DNA from 3 places in the Sphingobacterium tenebrionis genome. Region 2 is predicted to be linked to each of the others. Evidence: riboswitches for the same ligand, from Rfam matches in the RefSeq annotation. Region 2 holds a riboswitch; each other region holds the start of a gene.

Region 1 (6,825 bases), on a different contig from region 2:
CATTTTTGACTTCAAACCCATTCAATACGTTGGCCGATTTGGCATCGGCCTCCTTAAATTGGGGTGCTGAGATATATAAATGTTCTTTTGCCCTGGTGGTTGCCACATAGAAGGTGTTCAGGGCATCCATGTAGTTGAAGAGCATTTCCTCGAAATATTGCTTATAGAAAATGGATTTTCCTAAGGCGGCATTGTATTTTACAGGGATTTTTCCGAGCTCTTGGAAAGGGCTGTCCATTACATCGATCCAGAAATCGCCATTGTTCATGCCATCCAGATTCCAGGAACAGAACGGGATCATGACCACATCATAAGCCAATCCTTTGGATTTATGAATGGTGGTGACTTCGATGGCATCCAACTTTCCGTTTGCTGGTAGCACAGCCTTCTCACCGTCTTCGTCCCAGTATTCCAAAAACTGGAGGATACCCCGTTCACCCATGCTCGAAAACTGGGTAACCATATCTTTGAAGGCCAATAAATAGGGAAGGTGTATGCTGTTTTCTTTTCCAACCTGATAGATCTCGATCAGCTTCTCAGTCAGATGGACCAAAGGCATTTTCTGCAAGGCCACCCAATTTTCAATCAATTGCTGAGGAAGAACCCCATTCAAGGATTCGATCTGATTTGTCTTGAATGTTAACCAGGCTTTGGGATCGAAGGTAGATTTACCCATAGCCAATTGGTATAGGTAGGCCATATTGGCCAGATGGATAACATGTTTTTCCGATTGGAAAACCAGTGCGCGAAAGGTTTCTACCAAGAGATTTACGGCATGGTTGGATATCAGGGTCAATGCATCTCCAGAAATCACTTCGAATGCGAGCTGCTTTTCATTTTTAAAACGCATCAGTTCCTGGATCAGCAACCGCGCTTGGGCATTGCTGCGCAACAAGATCCCAATCTGTTTTGCTTGGTATCTACCACTGTTGATCCACTCGCCAATCTTTTGGCATAGGGAATCTACAGAAGCATCCATAACTTGGTTCTTTCTGAATCGCCCATGCTCAACCGGGAAATAATTGATTTCTATGGATCCCTGTGGGTTATCATCCCCCAAAAGATGTTCGGGAATCTGCTGCTCGGTATCTTGATAGGCCTTAATCAACATCTGATCGTTGCCTGTTTCTTGCCACCAAGCCCAGGAATCGCCGGAAAGACTCTCCAATACTTTATTGTTCAATACCTCCTGCAATAAGGAGGGGATTTTATCGAACAGGTAGTTATTCAGTTTGATGATGTTCGGCAGACTGCGGAAGTTGGTCTGCAGGGTGCCGTTATGGATAAACTGTTCAAGCTGTTGCGGCTGAAGATGGAAATTGTCGACCACCTGTTTTTCCACCTGTTGCAACAGTATCCGCCAATCGCCATTCCGCCATCGGTAGATGCTCTGTTTGACATCGCCTACGATCAGGTGCTCATTCAAGGTGCCTGTAGCATTGGCCAAGGCGTTCAACAATAAAGGGCTGTAGTTTTTCCATTGGATCCGGGAAGTATCCTGGAATTCATCGAATAGGAAATAATTGAACCGGTTACCGATCTTTTCCCAGATGAAGGTAGGATCCTGTTGGTCATCAATTCCGATTTTGTTCAGGAGAATCTGCGCATCAGAAATCAATTGCGCCCCATTTTCTTTCCGCCATTGACTAAGGAGATCACTCATCTCTTTTAATAAACGAAGGAAATATAGATTCCCCTGAACCGAATGATAGGCGATATAGGATGGGAAAATACCTCGTAATTCCATGAGGATATCCAAGGCAGGCTGCATGGCCTGTACCAAATCTGTACGGTAATTTTTATCTTGGTCAACAAATATTTTTTCTGGTTCTTGCACCAAGGTGTCATATTTCTGGAAGACCTTTTCATCAAGATCTGAAATGGAGAATTTATGGATATTTGGATTTACCTTGCTGGCCGAGACCAGCTTATTCCGTGACTTCTGCACAAGTTCGGACTCGTCTATGCCCAAACTACGGTAGCTTTGGTTGAACTGTTCAATGGCAGCGCTTAAGGCGTCTAGAAAGTTGCTGGTCTTTTCGGAGACCTCTTTGTTCAAGAGGTTGAAAATACGGTTGGAATCCGCAGAAAGTATGTATCCATCAAATTCCTGGAAATTTTCACTGAATATAAGACCGGCCAGACTCATCAATTGATTCCGATAGTTCCAATTTTCATTGTTTCCTATTTTTTGCTCCGCATAAGCAATGATCCATTCCAATAGTTCGGGTTTTTCATCCAAGAGCTGATTCAGCATGATGGTCAGATCCCGTTTTACCTTATTGGTGTTCATTTCGATGGCATATCCGGCATCCAGATTCAATTCATAGGTAAAGCTTCGGATGACTTTTTGGGAGAACCCATCGATGGTACTCACAGAGAAGTGGGAGTAATCGTGCAAGATCCTTCGGTATATACGTTGTGCTTTTTCCTGAAGGGCATGTGCATCCCATTGGGGATGTTCTTCCAATAATATCTGTCGGTAATCCTCGATTTTCCTAGCGGGATTTCCGGTTGCTAAGCCCTGCAACACGGAGAGGATCCTTTCCTTCATTTCCGCGGTTGCTTTGTTGGTAAAGGTTACAGCAAGTATTTCGCGGTAATTGCTTTCCTTGGCCAACAATAAAGATAGGTAATGGACGGTCAGGCTGAATGTCTTTCCGGAGCCTGCCGATGCTTTAACTATTTTTAGGGGTGCTTTTTCTTGCATAGGGTGTTGTGGATTAATGTGATGAATATAACGGTTTGCTTTTATTATTGGAAATAAGTTTTTATCTTTGCGTCCCTTCTTGCATGAAGCACGGGGGATATGTTGAATACATAAAATAAAAAAAACATGGCAACTAAAATCAGATTGCAAAGACATGGTAAAAAAGGAAAACCTTTTTACCACGTAGTAGTAGCAGATGCACGTGCTCCACGTGATGGTAAATTCATCGAGCGTATCGGTTCTTATAACCCGAACACTAACCCAGCAACTATCGTATTAGATTTCGAAAAAGCATTGGATTGGATGAATAAAGGTGCACAACCTACTGACACCGCTCGCGCTATCCTTTCTTACAAAGGTGTTTTGTACAAAAAGCACTTACAAGGTGGTGTGAAAAAAGGTGCGTTCGACGAAACTAAAGCAGAAGAACTTTTCAACAACTGGTTAGAAGGTAAAGGTGCTCAAATCGAAGGAAAAAAATCAGGTTTAGCAAAAACTAAAGAAGAAGCTAAAAAAGCTGCTTTAGCTGCTGAAGCGAAGAAAAAAGATGACAGAGCTGCTGCTATCGCTGCTAAAAACACTCCTGTTGCTGAAGAAACAACAGAAGAGGTTGCGGAAGAAGCTACTGAAAACACTGAAGAAACTGAAGGATAGTTCCTTAAAGCATTATTCAAATGAAAGCCGATCTACTTTAGATCGGCTTTTTTTGTATTTTTGTGGCTTAATTGAAAAAAAAATGAACATCGATCAATGTTTTTACATCGGATATATCAGTAAGACCCGCGGTCTGAAAGGGGAGGTCCAATTGTTTTTTGAGTTTGAGGATTATGCCGACCTGGATCTGGATGTCATCTTTGTAGAAATTGATAAGAAGTTGGTTCCTTATTTCGTGGATCAGGTCAAGTTGCACAATAACAGTACAGCCTACGCTTGGTTTGAGGATGTGGACCATATCGATAAGGCCCAACCGCTGGTGCGTAAGAAGATCTATCTCCCTAACGATAAAATGCCGGAAAGAGATCCGGATGATTTCCGATATTCCGATTTGATCGGCTATGTGGTGATCGATGAGAAGGATGGGGAGCTGGGAGAGATCTTGGATGTGCAGGAAATGCCGCAGCAGTTTATTGCCACGGTGGATATGGATGGACAAGAGGTGCTGTTTCCATTGAACGATGATCTGATCGTTGGTATGGATCCGGAAGAAGAAGTGATCGTAGTGAAACTTCCAGAAGGACTGATCGATCTGTACAGAAAACTATAATTGTTCTGGAAACCCTAACAGGTACAGGAACATTAAAATAATTTTTACTTTTCAGATTTTAAACCGATATTAGCGGTGCTTATAGAGAAAGGCAGAGGGACTAGACCCGCTGAAGCCTTAGCAACCTGACACTTGTCAAGGTGCTACATTCTACCTTTAACCAGGAAAGATAAGCTGATGAACCAGTACTCGCTGTGTTTTCTCTAAGCATTAATTTTAGTATATGAAGATTGTAGATCACATTAAAAATGCGAATGGCAAGACCTTGTATTCCTTTGAATTGCTTCCGCCAGCAAAAGGACAGGGGATACAGAGTATTTTCAAGACCATGGACGAATTGATGGAATTCAAACCTCCGTTTATTGATGTTACTTACCACCGGGAAGATTATCTCTATAAGCAACATTCCAACGGTTTATTGGAACGGGTGTCGTATAGAAAACGTCCCGGCACGGTGGCCATCTGTGCTGCAATCATGAGTAAATATAAAGTGGATGCGGTTCCGCATCTGATCTGTGGTGGTTTCACGAAGGAAGAGACAGAAAATGCCTTGATCGATCTTAACTTTTTAGGGATCGATAATGTATTGGTGTTACGTGGAGATGCGCGTAAGGGCGACTCTGATTTTATTCCTACACCAGAAGGACATGCCTATGCCATCGACCTGTTGGAGCAGGTAGCTGATATGAATCGCGGGCAATACCTGCATGAAGATATTGGGAGTTCCGAAAAAACTGATTTCTGTATAGGAGTGGCCGGTTATCCGGAAAAGCATTTTGAAGCACCAAACTTCAATACAGATTTTAAGTGGCTGAAAAAGAAAGTGGAAATGGGTGCTGAGTTTATTGTGACCCAAATGTTCTTTAATGTCGAAAAATATAAAGAATTCGTAACGAAATGTAGGGAGCATGATATCCATGTGCCGATCATTCCCGGTTTGAAACCTTTGACGACGAAGAATCAATTGATCACCCTGCCGAGGATCTTCCATTTGGATATCCCTGAGGATTTAAGTGATGCGGTGGATGCTTGTAAAACCAATGCCGAAGTGAGGCAGGTTGGTGAAGAGTGGCTGGTGCAGCAATGTAAGGAGCTGATCGAATTTGGTGCTCCGGTACTGCATTTCTATACCATGAGTAATCCTGGTCCGACAAAAAAGATAGTAGAAAAACTGGTTTAAAAATAAATGCCGATTGGATGCAATCGGCATTTATTTTTAAAGACTTAAATCTTAATTTTCTTCTTCTTCCTCTTCTTTACTAATTTTAGCCCATTTATCAAGCTGCTCTTTTGTTAAGAAGGTTTTCACTTTAGCTGTTCTAGCTTTAAGATTTGCCTCTTGTTGTTCTCTTTTTGTTTTAATCGCAACGCCTTGTGCCTCAAGAATATCAGTTTCTTGTTTTGCTGAAATTAACACATGCTTAGCAATGGAATCCTGCTGAGGTTTTGTCAAAGCTAATTTTTCAGTCAATGACTTGACAATAGATTCCGTTACATTTTTAGCAATAAAGTAATCACGCTCTGCTGGTTTAGTTTCTTGTGCAGATGCCACACCCACTGTCAAAGCAGCTGCAAATGCGATTGATAATAATTTTTTCATTTTACGTTTATTAATGGTCACTCTATGTGATTTATTAGAATTTAAAGTTAAGAATATTGTTTATTATTTCCACAAATGTTATTTAATTTTATGACTGGTTAAGGTGTTTAAAGGTTTAATGCTGTTTCTTAACTTATTTTCATTAGTTTTTGTTAATATTGTTAACTTTAAATAGTTGTATTTCAGCTTATTGTTCTCCTTATGGTTTTTTATAGCAACCCGGTAACCAAGTTTATTGTCCCAGGATTTATGCGTTTCTACGGATAATTTACATTTGTAATTTAACATATTTTAACATTTATGCCTTTGTTCGATGTATCATCTATTCCTGATAACATGTAGCATCTATTCTATTCCTAAACTTATTGATTCGCTGTTTATTTCTTCAGGTTAGCTGTTAAATTATGTTAATAGGTGATTTCATTTTTATATTCTTATTACATTAGATTGAATTAACTAACGCCCATAATTATGAATTACTCGAAGATCAACAACCTGCTAGGATGGCTCTGTGGAATCATTGCAACGACGGTATACATTCTCACAACGGAACATTCTTCCAGCTGGTGGGATACAGGCGAGTTTATCGCCTCGGCCTATAAATTAGAAATTGTACATCAACCAGGCGCTCCCTTATTCTTAATGCTTCAAAACCTGTTTTCCAATTTGGCTTTTGGGGATACGGAAAAAATTGCTTTCTGGATGAATGTAGGTTCTGCGGTCTGTAGTGGATTGACAATTGTTTTCCTATTCTGGACGATCACTGCCATTGCACGTAAAGTATTGGTTCGTGGCTATGAAGAAGTAAGCCAAGACCATCAGCTAAAGATCTTTTCTGCAGGATTGATTGGAGCTTTAGCCTATAGCTTTACGGATAGTTTTTGGTACTCTGCCGTGGAATCCGAGGTGTATGCCATGTCATCCCTTTGTACGGCCGTCGTATTCTGGTTGGCCTTGAAATGGGAAAGAAGGGCAGATGAACCGGATGCCAATAAATGGTTGTTGGTTCTGGCCTATGTGATGGGATTAAGTATAGGGGTACACTTGCTGAATTTATTGACTATACCTGCCATTGCGCTGCTGATTTATTTCAGGAAGACCCCACAGGTCAAATGGTCGGGAATCCTAAAAACATTAGGTTGGGGAGTATTGGTGCTGGCTTTGATCCTTTGGGGTGTGATCCAATATTCTGTAAAGATTGCAGCCCAGTTTGATCTGTTTTTTGTGAATGGCTTGGGTATGCCATTTGGC
Region 2 (6,825 bases):
AAAAAGGAAATTATCCGGATAACTTTGAAATCAGAGGGGAGATTTTCATGCACAAATCAGCCTTCCTACGATTGAATAAAGAACGCGAGGATAATGCCGAACAGACCTATGCCAACCCAAGGAATTTTGCATCCGGAACGATCAAATTACAGGATTCTGCTGAGGTAGCTAAAAGACCATTGGATTGTTTTCTTTACTTTCTCTATGCCGATAACAGAAATCGATTGTTTGCCAATCATTGGGAAAGCTTAGAAGCCGTTAAATCCTGGGGTTTTCCGGTATGTGAGCACACCAAACTTTGCCAGAACATCAACGAAGTGTTGGATTTCATCCATTACTGGGATGAAGGCCGGCATAAACTATCCTACGAAATCGATGGGATTGTTATTAAAGTGAATGATTATGCCCAACAGGAAGAACTTGGTTTTACATCCAAGTCGCCAAGATGGGCCATATCCTATAAATATAAAGCCGAACGAGTAGAAACCATCCTGAAAAGCATCAGTTATCAGGTTGGAAGAACCGGAGCGGTTACCCCCGTAGCGAATCTGCAACCCGTTCTATTGGCAGGAACAACCGTAAAACGGGCGTCTTTACACAATGCCAATGAGATAGCACGTTTGGACCTTCACGAAGGTGATACGGTATTTGTGGAAAAGGGTGGCGAGATCATCCCGAAGATCATTTCCGCCAACACGGAAAAACGACCTGCAGGAGCGGTTGCCATTGTTTATCCTACGCAATGTCCTGAATGTGGAACTGATTTGATCCGCGAAGAGGGCGAAGCGGTGCATTATTGCCCGAACGATGCGGGCTGTAGGCCACAGATCGTTGGTAAGCTGCAGCATTTTATTGGCCGCAAAATGATGGATATCCAAGGTTTGGGTGATGAAACCATCGAAACTTTCTATCGTTTGGACCTGATCCGGAAAATCTCTGACATCTATGAATTGAAGGATCGTGCAGAAGATCTGGTAGGAATTGAGCGTTTCGGACAGAAATCCATCGATAATATGCTTGCCGGTATCGAGCAATCGAAACAAAAACCCTTTGAAAAATTATTATTTGCACTAGGCATTCGTCATGTTGGTGAAACTGTAGCGCGTAAATTGGCGCAATATTTCAAGAATATCGATGCCATGAAGGCGGCCTCGGCCGAAGAAATATTAGCGGTTCCTGATATTGGTATCCGGATCGCAGAAAGTATACACGATTACCTGAACGAGCCGGAACATTGGGAAGAGATCGAGAAATTGAGATCCCTGGGCTTGCAATTTCAGATCGAGGAAAAAGAAGTGGTGCTGGCAGGTAATGGTCTGGCGGGGAAAACCTTCCTGATCTCGGGGGTTTTTGCAGATTTCTCCCGTGAGGAATTGACGGCATTGATTGAATCCCATGGTGGAAAAATGCTGAGTGGTATATCCGCCAAATTGAACTATTTAGTGGCTGGGGATAAGATGGGACCATCCAAATTAGCCAAAGCAGAAAAACTACAAGTGCCAATCATTTCTGAAACAGAATTATTGGCCATGATTAATGAACAGTAAATAAAGCATACAAATACAATAATGATGAACGAGCTTCAAGGAGCAGGTGTTGCATTGGTAACACCCTTTAATGCAGATGGTACCGTCGATTACGAGACGTTAGCAAGACTTATCGATTACCAGATCGAAGGTGGAATTGATTATTTGGTTTCTCTTGGTACTACCGGAGAAACAGCAACCTTAAATCAAGAGGAACGAAAGCAGGTCTGGGCATTTACTTCGAAGCATGTTAACAAAAGAATTCCGTTGGTGGCAGGTATTGGTGGAAACAATACCCATGAAATCGTGGAACAGGTGAAGAACTTTGAAAGCTTGGATTATATGGCTATTCTTTCCGTATCGCCTTATTATAACAAGCCTACGCAAGAAGGGATTTATCAGCATTATAAAGCGGTTGCAGAAGCAGCAAAACTGCCTATTATTTTATATAATGTACCGGGAAGGACGGGTAGTAATATGAGTCCGGCGACAACGGTACGCTTGGCAAAGGATTTTTCGAATATTGTAGCGACGAAAGAAGCTTCTGGGAATTTTGCGCAGTTCAGTGAGATTTTGAGGGATAAGCCCGAAGGGTTTTTATTGATTTCTGGGGATGATCCAGTGACACTTCCGATGATGGCGTTGGGAGCTGCAGGGATTATTTCTGTGGTGGGAAATGCTTATCCGAATAAGGTTTCAACCTTGGCGCATTTATGTGCGGAAGGTAATTTTGAAGAAGCAAGAGCGATTCATCAGGAGTTATTGAAGATTACGGATCTTTGTTTTGTGGAAGGAAATCCTTGTGGGGTGAAGTATATTTTGGAGAGGAAAGGATTTGGAAAGGATAATGTGAGGTTGCCTTTGGTTCCTGTTACTGATGGAACAAGGAAGTTGATTGATGAAGAGATGGAGGTTTTAGGGTAAGTTGAAACGTCATTGCGCCTCGCGTCATTGCGAGGAACACGTAATTACGCCTACCCGTCATTGCGAGGAACGAAGCAATCTTCAGCCATGTCATGCTGAGCGAAGTCGAAGCATCTACATGTGGTAACCGTAAAGATCCTTCGACTACGCTCAGGATGACAAAGGCTGCTCAGGATGTCAGAGTCCAAAGATTGCTTCGTCGTGCCTCCTCGCAATGACGTAAAGCTCCTCGCAATGACGTAAAGATCATGCAATTACGTAAAGCTCCTCGCAATGACGAAAATTCAACCAAGTTTCTTATTTTTAGGTATTCTTTTTGTGCTATCAACATACAACACTTTAAGACACACATACAACCCTATAAGAAAAAAACATCGTTATGGAAACTTCAAACCAACCCCCTAAACAAGAAAAATCCATGTTCAAGAAAATCCTAGGATGGTTCTTTTTGGTATTATTCGCAGGAATTGCCATTGCCATCTTCTTTAAATATTTCTTTGTATTCGGCGAAGGTGTCAAATCCGGCGAATTGAACTACGCGGTCAAAAAAGGCAATATCTTCAAAACCTACGAAGGAAAACTCATCCAAGAAGGGATCAGGACCCAATCAACAGGCGCCGGTCTTTCCAGCAATGAGTTTGAATTCTCCATTGCCAATGATTCCATTTACCAAATCCTGGAAAGCAATTCTGGAAAATCCTTCGACCTACACTATAAAGAGTACCACGGCGTTATTCCATGGCGTGGAAACACCCGCTATATCGTCGATAAAGTAGTCGAAATCCGCGAAGCAAAACCTAGAGGATTTTAGGTTTCTTCAATTTTTTTAGGTAAAACGTTGCAAATATTGATTTCACACCCTATATTTGCGACGTACTTCAATAGTAGTACCCTAATCAATACCCTTCTCTGAATGGTCTTGATTTATAAAGAAGTGGCGAGAGACTGGCTCTATGACCCACTGGCAACCTTCAACGTGATTGAAAAGGTGCCAATTCCTGTCCGAAGCAATAATGCTTAGGAGCATATAAATGAAATAGACTATGACAATTACATCATCAAAATCTACATTTCAAGCTTGCTGTATAACGCGAATGCGTTAGTCGTCGGTATGTTTATACATTCCCTTTCTCAAAGGCAAAAGGGAAAAACATGACCATTTTAGACGACTACCGTAAGGACAGCCTTATGCCTGAAAAACCCATTAATTTTAATTTAAAACCAAAAAATCATGTCAGAAAATAAAAACTTTAAATTTGAAACCTTACAGGTTCATGCCGGCCAAGAAGTAGATCCTACTACCGGTTCAAGAGCTTTACCTATATACCAGACTTCATCATACGTATTTGAAAATGCAGAACATGGAGCCAATCTTTTTGCCCTAAAACAGTTCGGAAATATCTATACCCGTATCATGAACCCAACCACCGATGCATTCGAAAAAAGAATCGCAGCATTGGAAGGTGGTGTTGCCGCATTAGCGGTAGCTTCAGGACAAGCAGCCCAATTCATCGCATTGACCAACATCCTGGAATCAGGAGATAATTTTGTGTCGGGTGCTAACCTATATGGAGGTACTTACAACCAATTCAAGGTTTCTTTCAAAAGATTAGGTATCGAAGCGAGATTTGCGGAGGATACCGATGCCGATAAGATCGAATCATTGATCGACGATAAAACCAAAGCGATCTATGTAGAGACCATCGGTAACCCAAGCTATAACATTCCCGATTTTGAAAAAATTGCGGCTGTTGCCAAAAAACATGACCTTCCATTGATCGTCGATAATACCTTTGGTGCAGGCGGTTACCTGTTCAAACCTTTGGAACATGGTGCCAATATCGTGGTAGAATCGGCTACGAAATGGATCGGAGGACATGGAACTAGCATCGGCGGTGTGATCGTGGATGGTGGTAACTACAACTGGGGAAATGGAAAATTCAAGCAATTTTCTGAACCTTCCGAAGGCTACCATGGCTTGGTGTTCTCCGAGGTATTCGGTGAAAACGGTCCTTTCGGAAACATCCAATTTGCGATCCGTGCTCGTGTAGAAGGCCTTCGTGATTTTGGCCCTGCCCTATCTCCTTTCAATTCCTGGTTATTGGTGCAAGGATTAGAAACCCTTTCCCTACGTGTACAACGCCATGTGGACAATGCCTTAGAGATCGCCCAATGGTTGGATGCACATCCACAGGTGGAAAAAGTTAGCTATCCGGGATTGAAAAGCCACCCATACCATCAAAATGCTCAGAAATACCTGAAGAATGGTTATGGTGCCGTATTATCCTTCACCGTTAAAGGCGGCGTAGAGAAAGCCAATGAATTTATTGATTCCCTAGAGCTGATCAGCCACCTGGCAAACGTTGGGGATGCTAAATCATTGATCATCCATCCGGCGGCTACCACTCACCAACAATTGAGTGCTGAAGATCAGGTAAAAGCAGGTGTACAACCAGGTCAATTGCGTTTGTCGGTAGGTATTGAGCATATTGATGACATCAAAGCAGACTTGGAACAAGCATTTCAGAAGATTAAATAGATCATAATAGGTCTTAGCATAAGCATAAATTAGAGCACATGAGTCTTAAAATATTCGAATATGGACAGGAATTCCCACTGGAAAGTGGGAAGAAACTGCCAAATATTCAGATTGCTTATCATACTTATGGTGAGTTGAATGCCGACAAATCCAATGTTATTTGGGTTTGCCACGCATTGACGGCCAATTCTGATGTTTTTGATTGGTGGCCAGGATTATTCGGTGAAGAGGAATTATTCAATGACAAAGAATATTTCATTGTTTGCGCGAATGTGTTGGGATCCCATTATGGATCTACCAATCCCCTATCCATCAACCCTGAAACTGCGGAGCCTTATTACCTGGATTTCCCGCAGTTCACGATCCGGGATATCATCCATGGTCATGATCTGCTGGCAGCACATCTTGGTATTACCGAAATCAACACCTTGATCGGTGGCTCTCTTGGTGGGCAGCAGGTGCTCGAATGGGCAGCTTCCAAAACCATCAAGATCCATAACCTGATCGCCATAGGTACCAATGCCTTTTTCTCCCCTTGGGGAATCGCGTTCAATGAAAGCCAGCGTTTGGCATTGACCGCCGACCCAAGTTTCTATGAGAAAAGGCCTGATGCCGGACTGAATGGCCTAAAGGCAGCCAGAAGTATGGCGCTGATATCCTACAGAACCTATAATGCTTATGGGGTGACCCAGGTGGAGTCTGACCATGATAAAACCGATCAATACAAGGCTTCGTCCTACCAATCCTATCAAGGCGATAAACTGGTGAAACGGTTCAATGCCCTGAGCTATTGGTATCTGACCAAGGCCATGGACAGCCATCATCTTGGTAGAAGCCGTGGTGCCGTAGAAGAGGTCTTACACGGGATCCAAGGTATCAACACCTTGGTGATTGGCATACCTTCTGATGTATTATTCCCTCCACAGGAGCAGGAATTCATCGCCAAAAATATCCCGAATGCAGAATATTATGAACTACATTCCTTTTTCGGGCATGACGGTTTCCTTATTGAGACCAAAACATTAACACAAGTCATTGGAAATTTCCTAGCAAAATATAATAGTAAAGCAGAACAATTAAATTTAATACAAGAAAATGAGTAAGAAACTGACCATCGGTATGTTCGGATTTGGAGTGGTGGGACAAGGGTTATACGATATCATCAAAACAAAAAACTTAAACCTGGAGATCAAGAAATTCGTGATCAAAAACGCAGATAAAAAAAGAACTTTACCTGCCGAATTGTTCAGTACAGATCCGAATGCGATTCTTGACGATCCAGAGATCAATACCGTTGTGGAATTGATCGATGATGCCGAAGCAGCATTTGAAATCACCAAACGTGCATTATCTTCAGGCAAAAATGTGGTATCGGCAAATAAGAAAATGATTGCTACCCATCTGGAGGAATTGACCGAAATCCAACAACAGCATGGTACATCCTTACTTTATGAAGGAGCGGTCTGCGGAAGTATCCCGATCATCAGAAATCTGGAAGAATATTACGACAACGAATTGTTGCATTCGGTAAGCGGTATATTCAATGGTTCATCCAACTATATCCTTTCCAAGATCTTCAACGAGAACCAAAGTTATGATGCTGCCCTGAAAAAGGCGCAGGAATTAGGTTTTGCGGAAACCGACCCCACCTTGGATGTAGGCGGTTATGATCCAAAATACAAATTGGCCATTGTAGCTTCCCATGCCTATGGGGTTTACATCGATCCGGAATTGATCCTTAATTTAGGAATCGACAAATTGGGAAATGCCGATATCAAATATGCCCGTGAGAAAAACTATAAGATCAAATTGATCCCATTGGCTAAAGAAGTATCC
Region 3 (6,825 bases), on a different contig from region 2:
GTTTTCCTCGCGGTCTGTTCTTTTGCTATCGTTTGTTTTTACTTCATCGATAAACATCATTTCGGACATTCTTTTGGTCTACGGGAGGCTTTCATTTATACCGCTCGCTGTTTTCTGTTCTATACCGATACTGGGCTGGATCCACAGACAGTCTTCGCCAAGGAATTCCTTTGGATATGTAAAACCTTAGGTATCTTTTGTTGGTTGTTGATGATCTATGCTATCATTGTACCAAGGAAATACCGCATTGCTGGAAATGAATTTGAAGAACGGGAATTAGCCCAGAAATACCTGAATAAATTTGGTCTTTCCAGTTTGGATTACTTCAAATTGGCAAAGGATAAAGAACTGTTCTTTTCTGAACTAGCGGCTGGTTTTACGGCCTACCGGGTCGTAAAAAACTATGCTGTGGTCCTGGAAGAGCCTGTCTGCGAGATCCATCATAAGGAAGAGCTTATTAGCGAGTTTGAAACCTTCTGTAAGAAACAGGGTTTAACAGCCATTTACTACCGAATTGAGGAGAACAGCCTGATCTATTTTAAGGAACATCGGAAAAAGAAATTATTGATCGGGCAGGAAGCGATCGTTGATCTTAAACTGTTCACTTTGGAAGGAAAGGACAAAAAATCCTTAAGAAATGGCCTGAACAACCTGCAGCGGAATGGTTTTGAATGCAATATCCAGATCGCCCCTCACGATGATGCCTTAATAGCCGAGTTGAAGCAGGTTTCTGACGAATGGTTGGCTCACTACGAGCGCAAAGAAATGGTGTTTTCCCAGGGATCTTTCTGTCCAATTGCTTTAAAGGATCATGATATGATCTTGATGCGTGATAAGGATCAGCGCTTGGTGGCATTCTTGAATATCATCCCCGATTATGCCATGGAAGAATGTACCTATGACCTGATCCGGAAAACAGCAGATGCACCTGGTGCGGCCATCGACGGGCTGATCTTAAAAATGATTACCTACGGTAAGGAACAGGGATTCCGATACCTGAATATTGGGATGGTTGCCTTAGCTGGATTAGATGTAACGGAAATTCCTGCAGAGAAGATCATGAAGTTCATATCCAACAAGGTGCCTAATTTTCGGTTCTTTAAATCCCAAAAGGAGTTTAAAGAAAAATTTACCCATCGATGGGAGAACCGATACCTGGTATTTAATCATGACTTCGATTTATTTCAATTGCCGCAAGTGATATGGAGGGCAATGAAACCTATTAAATCTTAAATAATTATGGCACTATATTGGCTTATGAAAATAACAGCAATACCATGTTATTACTCAAGCCGAAACAATGTTTAAACGCGTAATTTTAATATTTTCTTTTCTTTTAACTCAACTGTTTGCCGTCATTACACTTCATGCAGCACAGACCAATGATAGCCTTGCCAACCTATCCTTAGAGGAGTTGATTTCCAGAGCAGATAAATACGATAATAATGTGTATCTGACCTATGCAGAAAAGAAAAAATGGTCTCCTGCAGAGCAGTTGAGCTTGTATCAGGTACATGCCAACCGATTAATTAACGAGGGAGACCTAGATGCCGCCTTAACGTATTTTAGAAAATTGGATTCCTTAGGCAGTTTGTACAATGATCCCTTTTCCCAGTTTGTGGCCAAGCTCAGCATCGGTGAAATCCATTATAGACAGAAGGACTATGCGGAAAGCAAAATTGCTTTTGAAGCCGCTCAGCCTTTTATAAAAGAGTTTCCAGAAGGGGTAGACCGCATATTAGCAGCGAGCGAATATTCCTTTTTCTATTACTTGAACGGGAAATTCGAACTTTACATCAAGGAGTTGGAAGCGAATAATGCGAAACTGGATAATCTGTTGAAGTCATCTAAACTGGAAGCAACGGACCGGAACTATATTCTTCTTTCCAAAGCCACTTTAGATGTTTTTTTGGCAAGGGGCTATTTAATGAATGAATCTTTCGACAAAGCAGAATCTGCTTTGGCTAATGCAAGAAGGATCATTGATGAACATTTTCCGGATGAAAGCTTACTGACGGATGTTCAGCAGGAATTGGTGCAAGGAGAACTTTATTTTTTCAAAAAGGATTTTAAAACGGCCATTCCATATTTTCAGAAAATAGTGAACCTGGAAGAGACCAGTTTTAAGGAATTCCAATATATGGCTAAGGTTTTCCTGGCCATCAGTTACTATCAGTTAAAAGATTATGATCAATCCCTGAAATTTGCCGAGGATGCGGTTGGACAGAAAATCCAGGTTGCAGACTATATCGACTATGAGATGGAGGCGCTACGCTATGCCTATCTTTCCAGCAAGGAATTGGGGGATATGGATAAAGCCCAGCAATATTCGGCTATATTTTTGGAGCAGGATGAAGCCTTGAATGATACCAAACGATCCAATTTCGTGAATTCTATCATCAATAACCTAGAGGTAGGGAAATTGAAGGATGACCTGCAGGAAAAAACGAAGGTGAATTCAAATTTACGGTATGTATTGATCGGGCTTGCGGTGTTGATTATCCTCTTGACTGTGTATGTTATTTATCAAAGACGCATGCATAAAGAGAATAAAAGAAGGATCGAGGAGTACATGGACAAACTGGAACGGGAGAAAACTGAACCGAGGAAAGAAATACGCGTGGAAGAAAAACCTGCAGTGGAAATTGATGCTTCAGAACCTGTAGAACCAATAGAGCCAGACGAGCGAAGTATTAGGCTTTTGGAAAAACTTCGATTGTTTGAGGAAGGAGAATTGTTTACCGATCCTAAAATGAGCCTTTCTTATTTGGCGAGCCACTTGGAAACGAATACCATTACCCTTTCCAAACTGATCAATACCTATAAAGAGATGAATTTCAATGATTATATCAATGGCTTAAGGATTAAATATATTATTGAAAAGATCAAAAACGAACCTAAATTCGAACAATATAAAATCAGCTATTTGGCGGAAGTAAGTGGGTTTTCTTCCCATAGTATTTTTAGCAAGGCATTTAAAAAGAGTACAGGATTTACACCTTCCCAATTTTTGGATTATTTGAAAGAGGATCGATAAGTGTTTGTGTATTAGGACTGTGGGTGGGTTGGTTTGCGCAATTATATAATTCAACAAAGCCTTTCTTAGTATAAACAATTGATGTGGTTTACCTTTAGGAAGCGAATCATAAAATCATTAATATGTTTATATCAGTAAGACAATTAGAGGAAGCTGCATTTGCTGCAGATCATTTAGTAAATCCGGTTAACGGTAATAATCCGATGGTTTTGGTGTATTATAGAAATTATACAGCCACCGCTTTCTTTACCGGATATACCAAGAAAGCAGGAGCAGTTTATTTGGATAGCACTACGAATAAGAGGATTTCAAAAAGTAAATGGACGAACGAAATGAAAGTCTTTGCTTTGGAAAAAGAAAAATTGGTGCCCGCTGCTCCTCATACCATGAAGCCTACAATTTTTGGCTATATCATGATGCTGGCTGTGGTCGGATTCTTTGGCTATATGGCTTATGATTCATTAAAACCAGCTAAACCGATTCCTGCGGAATATACCGCACTTTTGAAAGAACCAAAGGCAGGGGATATGTATTATGGTCGATATGAGCAGATGGAACCGGGTGAACGAGTGGCTAGAAAGGCGGGTTTCGGATGGTTTAAGGTGCTGAATAATCAGAATGGTAATATTGTGGTGGCATTGAATAAACATATGAGCAGTAATCATAAACCTTCCAAGGATATGGATCAGGTGGATTTTGAGGAAACTGGTAAATTGGTTAAGATTCAATCTCAGGAAAGCTATGAATTAAAATTAAGGTCTGAGGATAAGACGTTGGAGTTTTATTTTACGGAGAAGAAGTAGGGGGATTTTAGATGATAGATGATAGATGATAGATTTTTGACCTTTCTCGTCATTGCGAGGAACGAAGCAATCTTCCTTCATGTCATGCTGAGCGAAGTCGAAGCATCTACGTTTGGTACCCAGTACAGATCTTTCGACTTCGCTCAGCATGACATACTCGTACAGATCCTTCGACGATGCTCAGGATGACAAAGTCCATAGATTGCTTCGTTCCTCCCAATGACGGGAAGATTGCTTCGTCGTGCCTCCTCGCAATGACGCATTTATACCCATACCATAATCAAAAAAAAAATTTTTTTGAAATCCCAATAATATCTACTAACTTTGTAGAGTATTCAGAATTGCAAAAGCAATACCAACCGAGTGTAGACACCGCGGTGGTGAAATAATACGGGTTTCCTACCAAAATAAACGAAAAGGAACAACACCCCAAAATTTCTGGATGCAAGGATGGTTTAATTTTTAAACAAGAATTGTATGTCAAACACAAAAGAATTTCAACAACACTTAGTGGAGCAGTTCCACCATTACAGTACCCAAGAATTGGTGGTATTGAACAATGATTTAGTACAATCTAACTGGGGGAGCAGTAAAACTGCCTTTCGCAGTGCACTATTAACGACTCTCTCTAAACGAGGCATAGATCTATCTGCAATTATCCATAGTTTGGATGGATTTACGCAAATCCAGCGGGTGGCCGTCCGCCTCGAGGCTAATAAATTAGTTCCCCTGGATGCATAACATGTTCTATAGGCAGTAGGTCAACGACTTACTGCCGTTTTTTTAATAACTATTCACTTATTTTATAGATAGCTCACTTATTTTATAGATAGCGCATAAAGGGCAAAAGTACCCAGCCAATGTGTTCCCATATAATCATCCTGTTTGGATATATTTGGGATGGAGAAAGCAACGTGCGCATGTGCTATTTGGTTCAGGTGTTTTAGTGCTGGAAGTTTTAAGGCAATACCTTTCAAACAGGCAGCACGACTGTAATTTAAGCCATCCAGATGCACCAGTTTTCCATCGGTTCGATCTTTTACAATGGCAGGTTCAAGCTTGAAGCTGCTATCATAAAGTTCGGGCATAAAAGTCTTCAACCAAGCATCATAGGCCGAACTCTCCATGATCTTGCTCATCAGAAAGGCTTCTTCTAAGCAAGGGGATAGGAAATCATATCCGGAAGGTTCATAAGCCAGGTTACAGTTTTTATCCTGATGGTAAAGACGCTCTGCATTCTCAGATATGCTTTTTATAAAATTCTGATTGTTAACTGTTTTAGCATAATCTAAGGAAAGGGATAGTCCAAATGCAGAATTATCATGTTGTCCTGCTCGGATAGGATAGACCAGTTTTGGAAGGTATTCCATGTAACGCTGTACCAAAAGATCCACTAATGGCTGTAGGGCTTGTTCCCATTTTTTGGCGTCGGCATCCTCCCAGGTATGTAACTCCTCCTGCAGTTTGAACAACCATGCCCATCCATAGGTCCTTTCAAAATTCAGGTTGTTCTTATCTTCAAAAAAGGCTTTTTCAACCTGTACATTTTCCGGTGTAATATGGGCATTCAATACCTTCCTAATGGCACCATCGGTATCCAATTCCGGGAATTCTTTCATCAACTTGACGATCGACCAATAGCCATGAACCGAAGAGTGCCAATCAAAACAGCCATAGAAAACCGGCCGTAAGGATTTTGGGGTTTTAAGATCGGCATCCGATCCGATAACCTGGCCTAATTTATTCGGATATTCGATCTGTAAACAATGGGTAGGTAAGGAAAAAATAGATTTGGCAATATCTGCATTCAATTTGATCTCTTCAACGTTCGCCGGCTCTTCTTTTTGTTGGTTGTTTTGACAGGCTGTAAACAAAAATGTACAGCATGTAAAAAATAAAAGACGGGTTTTATTCATGATATGTATTTGGCTTTATATTTGATTTATAAATGTAATATTTATTAACAAAAAATAAACTAAAACATGAACATTACAGATTTAATTTCCGGCGGGATTGGTTCTCAAGCCGTTGAAGGTATTTCCCAAAAATTAGGGATTGATAAAAATCAAACACAATGGGTTGTTTCTGCAGCCATTCCTTTGATGATGTCTGCATTGAACTATAATGCGCAGAAAAGCCCTGAACAGGCACAAGGTATACAAAATGCAATCGATACAAAACATAGCGGAGGAATCTTTGATAACTTGGCCGGATTGTTCAATGATGGTCCTACAGAAGATGAAGACAAGATCGTAAACCATATGTTCGGAAGAAATACCGAAAATGTGAAAGAATCATTATCCGAAAAATCAGGTATCAGCATTGGTAAGATAGGTGGTATCTTGGCTTTATTGGCACCATTGGTAATGGGATACCTTGGTAAGAAAAAACAACAGGATGCTGGTGCTGGTTCTTCCGGTGGTGGTATCGGCGACTTGCTTGGTAGCATCTTAGGTGGCGGTGGCAGCAATACCAACGCTTCTGGAGGTGGTTTAGGTGATTTGATCGGTAGTGTTCTAGGTGGAGGTGCTGCTTCCAATACCCAGTCTACTCAGCCAAATATTTCCGGTGGATTAGGCGATCTGGTAGGGGAGTTCTTCAACCAAAAAAATGATAAGGGAACCAAGGGAAGTATTCTAGATAGCTTAGCAGGCATGTTTGCCAAATAAGACGATCTAATAAATTCAATTAATACAAAGAATTAGGCCGTATCCACTCTATGGATATGGCCTAATTTGTTTTTATTATTTTTGGACATGGAAAACAGAATAAGCTTTAAGAATGACTATAGCGAAGGTGCTCATCCCGCCATTTTATCGCTCCTGATGGATACTAATTTTAACCAGGAGCCTGGTTATGGCGAAGATAGTCTGAGTAAGGCCGCAAAGGATAAAATTCGAGAAGCCTTGGGGAAATCGGAAGCAGAAATTTTTTTTGTTGCTGGTGGTACCCAAGCCAACCTACTATTGATCAGCCATCTATTGA

The links. A riboswitch is a leader RNA that binds a small molecule or an ion and turns the genes downstream of it on or off. The one in region 2 is predicted to bind S-adenosylmethionine.
Region 1: linked by a shared signal. The riboswitch ahead of metF (methylenetetrahydrofolate reductase [NAD(P)H]) and the one ahead of VJ786_RS03430 (O-acetylhomoserine aminocarboxypropyltransferase/cysteine synthase family protein) in region 2 are both predicted to bind S-adenosylmethionine.
Region 3: linked by a shared signal. The riboswitch ahead of VJ786_RS14855 (5-oxoprolinase) and the one ahead of VJ786_RS03430 (O-acetylhomoserine aminocarboxypropyltransferase/cysteine synthase family protein) in region 2 are both predicted to bind S-adenosylmethionine.

The regions. Positions count from the first base shown of each region.
Region 1 is NZ_JAYLLN010000005.1:63,208-70,032, reverse strand. It holds gene VJ786_RS03795 (UvrD-helicase domain-containing protein) at 1-2,710, opposite strand, end outside; gene VJ786_RS03790 (30S ribosomal protein S16) at 2,837-3,364, shown strand; gene rimM (ribosome maturation factor RimM) at 3,447-3,974, shown strand; SAM riboswitch class I at 4,051-4,150, shown strand; gene metF (methylenetetrahydrofolate reductase [NAD(P)H]) at 4,198-5,154, shown strand; gene VJ786_RS03775 (hypothetical protein) at 5,206-5,574, opposite strand; gene VJ786_RS03770 (glycosyltransferase family 117 protein) at 6,046-6,825, shown strand, end outside.
Region 2 is NZ_JAYLLN010000004.1:147,550-154,374, forward strand. It holds gene ligA (NAD-dependent DNA ligase LigA) at 1-1,547, shown strand, start outside; gene dapA (4-hydroxy-tetrahydrodipicolinate synthase) at 1,572-2,450, shown strand; gene VJ786_RS03425 (hypothetical protein) at 2,830-3,261, shown strand; SAM riboswitch class I at 3,372-3,484, shown strand; gene VJ786_RS03430 (O-acetylhomoserine aminocarboxypropyltransferase/cysteine synthase family protein) at 3,682-4,989, shown strand; gene VJ786_RS03435 (homoserine O-acetyltransferase family protein) at 5,028-6,092, shown strand; gene VJ786_RS03440 (homoserine dehydrogenase) at 6,085-6,825, shown strand, end outside.
Region 3 is NZ_JAYLLN010000046.1:22,501-29,325, forward strand. It holds gene VJ786_RS14840 (phosphatidylglycerol lysyltransferase domain-containing protein) at 1-1,233, shown strand, start outside; gene VJ786_RS14845 (helix-turn-helix domain-containing protein) at 1,301-3,037, shown strand; gene VJ786_RS14850 (hypothetical protein) at 3,160-3,840, shown strand; SAM-I-IV-variant riboswitch at 4,167-4,260, shown strand; gene VJ786_RS14855 (5-oxoprolinase) at 4,318-4,581, shown strand; gene VJ786_RS14860 (DUF2891 domain-containing protein) at 4,659-5,756, opposite strand; gene VJ786_RS14865 (DUF937 domain-containing protein) at 5,823-6,509, shown strand; gene VJ786_RS14870 (threonine aldolase family protein) at 6,597-6,825, shown strand, end outside.